Regions from separate parts of the Sphingobium sp. B11D3A genome, predicted to be linked through region 1. Evidence: predicted binding sites of a transcription regulator. Region 1 holds the regulator's gene; the other holds the start of a gene.
The links. Region 1 encodes LexA, which represses DNA repair genes until DNA is damaged. Its sites were predicted from a motif close to GTTCCNCNCTTGTTCT; they were not measured.
Positions count from the first base shown of each region.

Region 2: a site for LexA is predicted at 2,535-2,550, ahead of M2332_RS05970 (putative DNA modification/repair radical SAM protein). Genes of this name have one in related genera too.

Region 1 covers NZ_JAOQOE010000001.1:830,972-836,752, reverse strand. The annotation lists gene gltX (glutamate--tRNA ligase) at 1-686, opposite strand, end outside; gene M2332_RS04005 (ComEC/Rec2 family competence protein) at 779-2,872, shown strand; gene lexA (transcriptional repressor LexA) at 2,897-3,601, opposite strand; gene M2332_RS03995 (bestrophin family protein) at 3,727-4,623, opposite strand; gene M2332_RS03990 (GFA family protein) at 4,818-5,318, shown strand; gene M2332_RS03985 (DUF6984 family protein) at 5,461-5,781, shown strand, end outside.
Region 2 covers NZ_JAOQOE010000001.1:1,245,934-1,251,714, reverse strand. The annotation lists gene M2332_RS05975 (UdgX family uracil-DNA binding protein) at 1-1,294, opposite strand, end outside; gene M2332_RS05970 (putative DNA modification/repair radical SAM protein) at 1,291-2,532, opposite strand; gene purC (phosphoribosylaminoimidazolesuccinocarboxamide synthase) at 2,723-3,502, shown strand; gene M2332_RS05960 (glutaredoxin) at 3,552-4,331, opposite strand; gene M2332_RS05955 (MerR family transcriptional regulator) at 4,400-4,804, shown strand; gene M2332_RS05950 (sensor histidine kinase) at 4,809-5,781, opposite strand, start outside.

The DNA.
Region 1 (5,781 bases):
TCGGGCCAGTCCATCGCGCGGATGATGCCGAGCTGGCGGAAGGCGTTGTTGAGATGGTCATCGCCACGGATCACATGAGTGACGCCCATGTCATGATCGTCCACGACGACGGCCAGCATATAGGTGGGCGTGCCGTCCGAGCGGAGCAGGATCATGTCGTCCAGCTCGGCATTCTGCACGACCACACGGCCCTGCACGGCATCTTCGATGACGGTTTCGCCCTCGCGGGCCGCCTTCAGGCGAATGACATAGGGGGCATCACCGCCTTCGGAGGGATCGCGGTCGCGCCAGCGCCCGTCATAGCGCATCGGCTGACGCGCGGCGCGTTGCTGCTCGCGCAGGGCTGCCAGCTCTTCGGGAGTCGCGAAGCATTTATAGGCATGGCCGGCATCGAGCAGGGCGTTGGCGACCTCGGCATGGCGTGCCGCACGCGCGAACTGGAAGACCGGTTCGTCATCGCCTGCAAGGCCCAGCCAGCTCAAGCCATCGAAGATCGCCTCGATTGCGGATTCGGTCGAGCGGGCGCGGTCGGTATCCTCGACGCGCAGTAGGAACTTGCCGCCGTGGTGACGGGCGAAAAGATAGTTGAACAGCGCCGTGCGTGCGCCGCCAATGTGGAGATATCCCGTAGGCGAGGGGGCAAAGCGGGTGACGACCGTGCCTGTTTGTTTCCGTCCTTCTGCCACGCTATGCCTGCTTTTCCCTTATGTCGCGGGTGGGTTTCCTAGTGAACGAGAATGCCCCTAGCACGCCTTTTCCGGCTCGACAAATACCGTTGTTGCGCCGCAGCAGTGTCTGGTTGGGACGGCTTCATGCCCGAGCGGAATCGGTGCTGGAGGCTGAGCGGGCGCAACTCCCACTGTGGGTGCCGATCCTGCTGGGCGCCGGGATTATCGCCTGGTTCACCCTGCCTGCGCCACCGCAGTGGATGGCGTGGATCGCCTTCTGGCTGGGCGTCGCCGCCGCCTTTGGCGCCGTGGGGCGCGGAGGACGCTTGCCCGCTGCGCTCGCCGTTGGCGCGGTGCTGCTGGCGGCGGGCTGTCTGCTGATCTGGGCCAAAGCGCTTCTTGTTGCGCAGCCGCCACTTGCGCGCGCCGCGGTGGTGGAGATGGAGGCTCGAGTCCTCTCGGCAACGCCCTTGGCTGCCCGGGGACTGGTGCGGCTGGAGGTCGCGCCGCTGTCGCGGCCCGATCTGCCGGCGCGGGTCCGCATCAACGCGGCGCCCGATCAGATGGCAGAGGAGATTGCCGCAGGGGACCGCATTGCCGTCCGAGCGCGGCTAATGCCGCCTGCACCGGCTGCCCTGCCGGGCGCTTATGATTTTGCGCGGACGGCCTATTTTTCCGGCCTCGGCGCTACCGGGCGGGCACTCGGCAAAGTGCAGCGCCTCGATGCGGCAACCGCTGGCGGGGATGCGCGCGCGACTCTCGCCCACCACATCGCCGTGCGGTTGCCGGGACCGGAAGGGACGATCGCGATCACGCTCGCCACGGGCAATCAGAACTGGATCAGCGAGGCGGATGCGGACGCGATGCGGCGCAGCGGGCTTGCCCATCTGCTCTCGATCAGTGGCTTGCACGTCTCCGCGCTGATCGGCGGCGTGATTCTCATCATGGTCAGTCTGCTTGCGCTGTCGCCGGCCCTCGCGCTGCGCTGGCCGGTGCTGATGATCGCCGCCTGCGTGGGCGGCGCGGCGGGCATCGGCTACACTGTGTTCACCGGGGCGCAGGTGCCGACGATCCGCTCCTGCATTGCCGCCTTGCTGGTGATCGCGGGCATGGCTCTGGGCCGCGAGGCAATCGGGCTGCGCTTGATCGCGACCGGCGCGCTGATCGTGATGATCTTTTGGCCTGAGGCTGTCATCGGCCCCAGCTTCCAGATGAGCTTCGTTGCCGTGACCGCAATCGTGGCGCTTTACGAATATCCCCCCGCACGGCGGCTGTTCGAGCGACGCGACGAGGGGCGGATAAAGCGCTGGACCCGCAGCCTCGGCGCCTTGCTGGCGACCGGGCTGCTGGTCGAGCTGGTGCTGACGCCGATTGCCTTTGCCCATTTTCATCGCTCGGGCCTGCTTGGCGCGGCGGCCAATATGATCGCCATTCCGCTCACAAGTTTCGTGGTGATGCCGGCTGAGGTGCTCGCGCTGGTGCTCGACGCTGTGGGGCTGGGGGCGCCGGTCTGGTGGGTGGTCGGTGTGGCGCTCAAGTTCCTGCTGTGGATTGCGCATACTATCGCCAGTCAGCCCTTTGCGACGCTATCGCTGCCCGTCTCCAGCGGACTGGCCTTTGCGCTCGCCATGATCGGCCTCTTGTGGCTGATGCTCTGGCACACGGCGCTGCGTTGGTGGGGCCTGCCTCTGACGGCGCTAGGCTTTTTCCTGACATTTCTGGCACCGTCCGCCGACGTGCTCGTCACCGCCGACGGCCATCATGTGGCGGTGCGCCTGCGCGATGGGCGCATGGCACTGCTGCGGGACCGAAGCGGGGACTATGTTCGCACGACTCTGGCTGAAGCGAGCGCCTATGACGGTGAGTTTGCGTCCCTCGCGCAGGCGCCGGACACGGGATGCACGCGGGACATGTGCGCGATGACATTGCCGGGCCGTGCTGACCAGCCGCCGGTTCACCTGCTGATCAGTCGCTCGCGCCTGCTCGTTCCCTATCCCGAGTTGGTGGCCGCCTGCGCGCAGGCCGATCTTGTGATCGCTGACCGGCCCCTGCCGCCGGGATGTGTGCCGCGCTGGGCAAAGCTGGATCGGCCTGCGCTGAATGCCATGGGCGGTGCACTGATCCTGCTCGACAGTCGGGAGATCGTGCCGGGCCACGACCCGCGCAGCCGCCATCCCTGGATCGCGGGCACCGGCTCGCGCTAGAGCCGGCGTCCCATATCGCCCGCCTCAGTTATAGCGCCGCAAGAGCCCTGCGAGCCGGCCCTGAATGCGCACCTGCCGCGCCTCATAGGTTTGGGGCTCATGGTCGCGATTGGCAGGATCGAGCCGCACCTTGCGGCCGTCATGATGGAAATATTTGAGCGTCGCTTCATTCTCGTCGATGAGGGCCACGACGATCTGGCCATCGCGCGCCGTTTCGGTCCGCTGGATCAGCGCGAAGTCACCGTCAAAAATCCCTGCTTCGATCATCGAGTCACCGGAGACTTCTAGCGCGTAATGATCGCCGGCGCCCAGCAACGCGGCCGGGACCGGCAACATGGTGTCGCTCTCCATCGCCTCGATGGGAAGACCGGCAGCGATGCGCCCATGCAGCGGAATTTCGATCACGTCATTGGCGGCGATGGAGATCGTCCGCGCCGGCGCGGTGGCCGCCTTGCGCAGCGGGGTCACGTTGGTGGCCGCCGCCGGCTCTTCCGTCCGCTCTGCCACGGGCATACCATCCGGCAGTTTGAGGATTTCGAGCGCCCGCGCGCGATTGGGCAGCCTGCGGATGAAGCCGCGCTCTTCCAGCGCGCTGATCAGCCGATGGATGCCGGACTTCGACTTGAGGTCCAGCGCCTCCTTCATCTCCTCGAAACTGGGCGAGACGCCACCCTGATCGAGATGCTGCTTGATGTAGCTGAGCAGTTGCTGTTGCTTGGCGGTCAACATGAGTGGTTCCCCAATATGGAACGGACGGAGAACGTTTAGGAAACGAATCGAGCCACGTCAACACGGATCGGCCAAATATCTCAGGTCTCGGTGGCTGGCGTGTCGTCCCACGCACGGGCGAGCGATCAGGTCAGGATGTGCTGGTCAGGCGCGATGGGTGCGGGAAGATCGGTCGCGCCGAGGCGGGCGAGCATTTCGCGTTCGACCGTCCGTGTCATCGCATCGAGCGGCAAGTCGTTGGGATCATAGCCGAACGGGTCTTCCAGCTGATCGCCCAAGGCGTCCAGCCCGAAGAAGGTATAGCTCGCCACCAGCACCGGAATGAGGGCCCACCAGCCCAGCGAGCCCGCCAGCGCGAAGGGCAGCAACAGGCAGAAGACGTAGGTCGTGCGGTGGAGAATGAGCGAATAGGTGAACGGAACCGGCGTGCTGGCGATCCGCTCACAGGCCGCCTGCACATCGCTGAGCGCCTTGAGTTGGCCCTCGATGAGCGAATGATGGATCGGGTTGATCCGCCCGTCTGCGGACAGGCGCAGGCAGTGCGCGCCCATCTCGTAGAGTACGGTGTCGGTCGGGTTCGGGGAGGTGCGCCACGGTCCATCGTTCACCCACCGGCCGATCGCGGCAGCCTCGTCGTGCTGACGCAGGCGGGCAGCAAGACCGTTGGTGAAGCCGCAGACGCCGCGGAGCAGCGGGGCGCGCTCCTCCTCAGGCAGCGAGGACGTGAGCCGTGCGAAGGAGCGGCTCGCGATGATCAGCGCCCCCCATTGCTTGCGGCCCTCCCACCAGCGATCATAACAGGCACTGTTGCGGAAACTCATGAAGATGGAGAGCGACAGGCCGATCAGGGCGAATGGAATGCCGCTGATCTGCGCGAATAGCCCTGGCCAGGCGCGCGCTGCCAGAATGGCCGCCACGCTGGCCACGGCGATGCCTGCCAGCCGATGCTGGATATGCGGCATGATCGTGCCGCGATAGGCGAACAGCACTTCGAGCAAGCCAAGGCGGTTGCGAACGATCACGGGCGGACATCTCCTGCCAGGGCACGCGGCCACCGGACATGGGCCGGGCACCGGGCGCGCTCGCCATGCGGAGGATGCGCGCGCAGATCAAGGATTAAGTGGCCGCAAGGGGAAGCGCGCAATGGGCGCTGAGGGAACCGGCGGGGAGGGCAGCGGTTCAGCTTGACAGACGATCACTACAAGAGGACCGTGCCATGCCCCTCAAGCTCGAAGGTTCCTGCCGATGCGGCGCCGTGCGCTTTTCCGTCGACAGCCATGCGCCGGTGCCCTTTCTGCGCTGTTATTGCTCGATCTGCCGCAAGACCGCCGGCGGTGGCGGCTATGCCATCAATCTCCACGCCGACAAGCGCACGCACAAGGTGGAAGGCGAGACCGCCGTCTATCACGCTGCGCTGGACGATGGCGGCGGTGGGGGCGAGGGCGGATGCCGCGTCAGCACCGGCGAGCGGCACTTCTGCCCGGCCTGCGCGAGCGCGCTCTGGGTGTTCAGCCCAGAGTATCCCGACCTGCTCCACCCTTTCGCTTCCGCGATCGACAGCGATTTGCCCAAGCCGCCGTCGCTGGTGCACATGATGCTCGGATCAAAGGCGAATTGGGTCGAGCCGCAGATCGGGTCGGATGACCAGTGCTTCGACGGCTATCCAGACGAGGGGCTGGAAGACTGGCACCGGGCGCATGGGCTATGGATTGAGTAGGACGGCTCGGGCGGGACGCTTCCAGGGGCGGCCGTGAAGTGGGTTGGTGGCAAGAACGTCAGCTATCATCGGCAATCTTAAAACCTGCCTGTCCAGATACCATGTCATTGCAGTCAATATTGAATCCCTTATTTGACGTTAAATGCACTCTGCACCTCGCCCTCTTAAGCCTGAAGAGCGGGCGTTGGTTGCCTACCTTTGGGAGGTGAACGAGTGCAGTAACGCCCTACCGCCTGAGCTTCTCGTTGAGGAGATGGATGATGGCGGGATGGGAAGCCTGTCATTTGTATCGCAAAAGCTCGAACGCACATATGGAGGCGAGGCTGGCTCTTGCGGCTTTTACGACGAAGATGGGATGCAAGTTAGGGTTGGGTTGATTCTGGACCAAGACGGGGATCTGTACGAACTTGATCTTTGGACGGTTGATTTCAGCCCACTTATCAAAATCCCTGAGCCTTGTTCA
Region 2 (5,781 bases), 410 kb from region 1:
CGAGCTCATAGGGCCGGCCGCGCTCCTTGGCGATGCTGGGTGTCCGGCCTAGCAGGGCGCGCCCGGCGCTGGCGCCCAAGGCCAGCACGATCGTTGGTTGAACGATCCGTCTTTCGGCATCGAGCCACCAGCGGCAATGGTCGATCTCCCCCGCGGTCGGGTTTTGGTGGAGACGTCGCTTGCCGCGTTGCTCGAATTTGAAATGTTTGACGGCGTTGGTCAGCCGGATTTCGGCACGATCGAACCCCGCCGTCTCCAGATGCCCGTCGAGCAACTGCCCCGCCGGACCGACAAAAGGCCGGCCCTCCTGCTCTTCGAAATCGCCCGGCTGCTCGCCCACGATCATCAGCCGCGCGTTGCCGGGCCCTTCGCCAGCGACGGCGCGCGTGCCGTTGCAGCCGATCGAGCAGGCCGTACAGGTCGAGATGCCCTCGGCAATCTCACTGAGGGACGTCGGGGGCGGGCGCTGGAAGGGATCGGCGCCTTGATCGACCATCTGAGCCTCGCGGGCCTGGGCGCCGGCAATCAACGCAGGGATCAACGCGGCTTCCGGCAGGTTCTTCCAGTATCGCCGGGGCATTTCCTTCACCATCATCGCCACCTTGAGCCGCGCGGGGTTGAAGATGGAGGCATAATAACGCTGCCAAAGCCCTTCGATCTCGTCTTCGCCGGGGGCATCCCGGGCGTCGGCGCCCGGCCCCTCCGCGAGCTGAGCGCCATCCCAGTGCAAGCTGAGATCGGGCGTCAGGATGGACCAGCGCTGGCTCGCGAACCGATTGAGGAAAAACGGGGCGTTGGCGCGCACGATGGCATGATCCGGCTCGAACCAGGCCACGTAGCGGTCCGTTCCATCGGGATCCTGGGCCAGCCGGAACCGCACGAACGCCCTCATCTTGTGAATGTCGCGGCGCACCTGCCGCTCCAACTGCGTGAGGGCGTGCACATCGGCATCGCTCGTCTTTTCAAGCAGGTGCGGGTCGCTTTGCAGGCGCCACAACAGGCGATAGAGCAGCGCCAACCGTGTATCCGAGCTGTGCAGGATCACCTTGCGGGCCAACTCGATGAAGCGCTTGTTGGCCGTGACCGGGCGGGGTGATGGAGCAGGCTCAGGCGTGTCTTTGGACGCGAACAAATCCCGCGCGCCGTCCGATGCCGCTGCCCAGCGGATATGCTCCGGACCGACGCCCTGCAAGACCAGGGCGCGGGCCAGATCGCGCCATGTGTCGAAATCATGGGCGTCATCCAGCTCGGCATTGAACAGCGCGGGCTGACGCAGGAGCGGGGCCGGCTTCACCTGAACAGTTCCATCTGGCGAGGTGGCGGGGCCAGCCGGGCACGCAGGTTTGCCGTGTCGATCAAGCCAGTCGGGCGCCAGTCGGCCGTGACAATGAACGGCCGCAATTTGGTGACCGTGCGAGTGAGCCGGGCGAGATCATCCAGCCGGAGACGATGATGGCGGCGGGCTTGCAGGATGGCAGCCACCGCCCGCGTGCCCAGTCCCGGCACGCGCAGGAGCTTTTCGCGCGAGGCCAGATTGATGTCGACCGGAAAATCCTGCCGGTGCCGCAAGGCCCAGGCCAGCTTGGGGTCGATGTCGAGCGCCAGCATCCCGTCATCGTCCGTCGCGGTCTGCACCTCGCTTGTCGAAAATCCGTAGAAGCGGATCAGCCAGTCGGATTGATAAAGCCGATGCTCGCGCATCAGGGGCGGTCGCTTGAGCGGCAGAACGGCGCTGGCATCGGGGATCGGGCTGAAGGCGGAATAATAGACGCGGCGCAGGCGATGGCGGTCGTACAATTCGCTGGCCCGGCCGATGATCTGCGTGTCGCTGGCGCCATCCGCGCCGACGATCATCTGGGTAGATTGGCCGGCGGGCGCGAACATCGGCGCATGCTTGAAGCGTTTGCGCGCATCCTTCGCCTCCACCATGGCCGAACCGAGCCGCGCCATCGCGCCTTCGATCTGCCCGCCATTCTTGTCGGGCGCCAGATCGGTCAGGCCGCGCTCGGTCGGCAGTTCGACATTGATCGAGACGCGGTCCGCCCACAGGCCCGCTTGCTCGACCAGCGCGCGATCGGCCTCGGGGATCGTCTTGAGGTGGATATAGCCCTTGAAGCCATGATCCTCCCGCAAGGCACGGGCGACCTCGATCAGCTGCTCCATCGTATGGTCGGCGGACTTGATGATGCCCGAGGAGAGGAACAGGCCCTCGATATAATTGCGCCGGTAGAAGTTGAGCGTCAGCTCGACCACTTCCTGCGCCGTAAAGCGCGCCCGCCGCACGTTCGAGCTTTTGCGGTTGACGCAATAATGGCAGTCGAAAATGCAATGATTGGTGAGCAGGATCTTGAGCAGCGAGATGCAGCGCCCGTCCGGCGCATAGGCATGGCAGATGCCCATGCCTTCGGTCGAGCCGATCCCCTTGCCATCGCGACTGTTGCGCTTGGCCGTGCCGGACGATGCGCAGGAGGCATCATATTTGGCGGCGTCCGCAAGGATCGCCAGCCGATCCGTAATCGTCTCCTGTTTCATTTGTTCTTTATATGTTCCAGCGGCTGGGGCGGCAAGCACCGAGCAGGCCAGCCCGGCTCGGTTCGTCTGAAAATTGCACTGCCATGTGCCTTGCGCTATGCGCTGGGGAAGAGCCCCGGTGTCCGCTGATCCTCGCTGATTCGCGCCGCCGGGGCCTTGATTTTTACAACTGATGAGTAGGCACCCGCACATGTCCCGTCGTCGCCAGATTTATGAGGGCAAGGCGAAGATCCTTTATGAAGGTCCCGAGCCCGGCACGCTGATCCAGTATTTCAAGGACGATGCGACCGCCTTCAATGCGCAGAAGAAGGGGACGATCTCCGGCAAGGGCGTGCTGAATAACCGGATTTCCGAGCATGTCTTCACGCTGCTCGCGAACATCGGCGTGCCCACCCACTTCATCAAGCGGCTGAACATGCGCGAGCAGCTCATCCGTCAGGTCGAGATCGTGCCGATCGAGGTCGTGGTGCGCAATGTCGCCGCTGGCTCGCTCTCCACTCGGCTGGGCATTGAGGAGGGCACGCAGCTGCCCCGCACGCTCATCGAATATTATTACAAGGATGATGCGCTCGGCGATCCGCTGATCACCGAAGAGCATATCGCCTGCTTCGGCTGGGCGAGCCAGGAAGAGATGCACGACATCGCCGACATGGCGATCCGCGTAAACGACTTCATGAGCGGCTTGTTCGCCGGCATCGGCATCCGTCTGGTCGACTTCAAGCTGGAGTTCGGCCGCATCTGGGATGGCGATTTCTCGCGCATCATTCTGGCCGACGAGATCAGCCCCGATGGCTGCCGCTTGTGGGATATGGCCACTAACGAGAAGCTGGATAAGGACCGCTTCCGCCGCGATCTGGGCGGTGAGGTCGAGGCCTATCAGGAAGTCGCGCGCCGCTTGGGCCTGCTGCCCGAGGGCCTTGAGAACGACGTTCTCGATCTGGAGAGCCACCGCAAGAAGCGCGGCAAGTAAGAGACGTTTCGGGCCGGGCGCTCATCAGCGGCGCCCGGCTCCCGCGCCTTTACATCGCCGCGCCGGGCAGCACCCAGGCATTGAGGCCCATCCACAGGGCCATGGCGACCATGAACAGGTCTTCGGTCAGCGAGACGAAGCCGAGTGGCACATTGGTCCCGCCGCCAACGCAGGCACATTTGAGGCTGCGTTTCTCCACATAGACAGCCTTGTAGATCGAGACCGCGCCGATGCCGCCGATGAACGCGGCGACTGGTACCGAGAGCCAGGGCAGGGCCCCCGCGAGCATCAGCACGCCGGCGCCCAATTGGGCGAACGGATAGATTGAGGCATAGGGCACCCATTTGCGGGCCAGCAGATCATAGCCCAGGAACATGGTCGCGAACCGATCCACATCCTGCAGCTTGAGCATCGCCAGCAGGATCATCGTCACGGAGATGAAGCGCTCGAGGGTGAGCAGGCTGAGCAGCGGCGCGGCCGTCAACAGATCGATCGTCAGCGCGATCAGCGCCGCAACAGCGAAGACGACCAGAACAGGCGTATAGCTCGTCGCGTTCGGATCCTTGACGCTGAGGCCCAGGAAGCGGCGCAAGTCATCATGGCCACCGATCCGCTGACCGTCGATGAACACCTGCGGCGTGGTGGTCACATAATGCTCGGCCTTGAAGGCTTCCTGCTGGGCGCGGGTTTCGATCCAGCGATCCTCGACATCATAGCCTTTGCTGCGCAGCAGGTGGAGCGCCTTGAGGCCATAGGGGCAGATGTGGGTCGGCATGACCATCCGATAGAGGACAGCCTTGCGGCCCTTCGGGTTTCGGGGTTCAGGCATTGACGCTCATCCTTGCTGAGAAGTCCATGCACCCCATATAGGGTCTGTACCATGGTACGGAGTCAAGCATGGCGGCGATCAGCATTTCGGGTCTGGCGAAAGCCGGCGGTGTGGGGGTCGAGACGATCCGCTTCTACCAGCGCAAGGGGCTGCTCCCTACGCCTGAGAAACAGGCCGGCAATGATCTGTCCGGGGGCATAAGGCGCTATAGAGAGGAGGATGTCCGGCGGCTGCGCTTCATTCGGGCGGCGCAGCAGGCCGGCTTTACGCTGGAAGAAATCCGCACGCTTTTGTCGCTGGACGCGGGGCAGGATCGCGCCCGCGCGCGCGCTCTGGCGGAAGAGCGGCTGGTCCAGCTCGATGAAAGGATCGCGCAACTCGAAGCGGCCCGCGCCTCGCTGCGCCAACTCGCGCGGACCTGTGCCCGTTCCGAAGAAGGGCCGTGCCCGATCCTGCAATCCTTCGGCGTGTGAGGCCTTATCCGGCCGGCAGGCGCAGGCGTACCATCAGGCCGCCTAGGTCCTCGCTCTCATCCAGCGTGACAGAGCCACCGTAGATTTCCGCGACATCGCGCACGATGGCGAGGCCAAGGCCGGTGCCGGGCTTGCCGCTATCCAGCCGCACGCCGCGATCGAAGATGCGTTCGCGCGCGGCCTCGGGAATGCCCATGCCGTCGTCCTCCACGAGAATGTCGACCCAGGGCGTGCTCTGCACCACGGTGACGAACACGCTGCCGCCGCCATATTTGGCGGCATTCTCGACCAGATTGCCGAGCAGCTCGTCTAGATCCTGCCGCTCGACGCGGACGACGGCCGTCTGCGCGCCGTCGCGGTCGATGCGGACATCCGGGTAGAGGCGCTCGACGGCGCGCTCCACCGCTTCGAGGCTCGGCCACACCAATGTGCGGCTCTGCGCCGCGCCGCGCCGGCCGAGGGCACGGGCGCGGGCAAGATGGTGGTCGATCTGGCGGCGCATCGTCCCGGTTTCCCGCACCACTGTCGTGGCCAGGTCGGGCGACTGGGCCGTCGCGGCGTTCATCACGACCGTCAGCGGCGTCTTGAGCGCGTGGGCGAGATTGCCGGCGTGGCGGCGGGCTTCCTCCGCCTGCTGCTCGTTATGGGCGAGCAGCGCGTTCAATTCCTCGACCAGCGGCTGGACCTCCCGCGGGAGCGGCACGGTTACGCGGCTTTTCTCGCCATCCCTCATGCGCGCGATTTCGCGGCGGATATGGCGCAGCGGCCGCAGGCCGAAGAACACCTGCAAGCCGGCCAATATGATCAGCCCGACGCCAAGAATGACGAAGCTGTTGAACAGCGTGGCCCGCAGCGCGTGGATCTGCGCGTCCAGGCCCTCGCGGGCCTGCGCGACGATGAAAATCCACCGCGTATTGCTGCCCGGCAGGATCACGGTGCGAGCCATCAGGCGCAGCGGCTCATCGGGGAACTGGTTG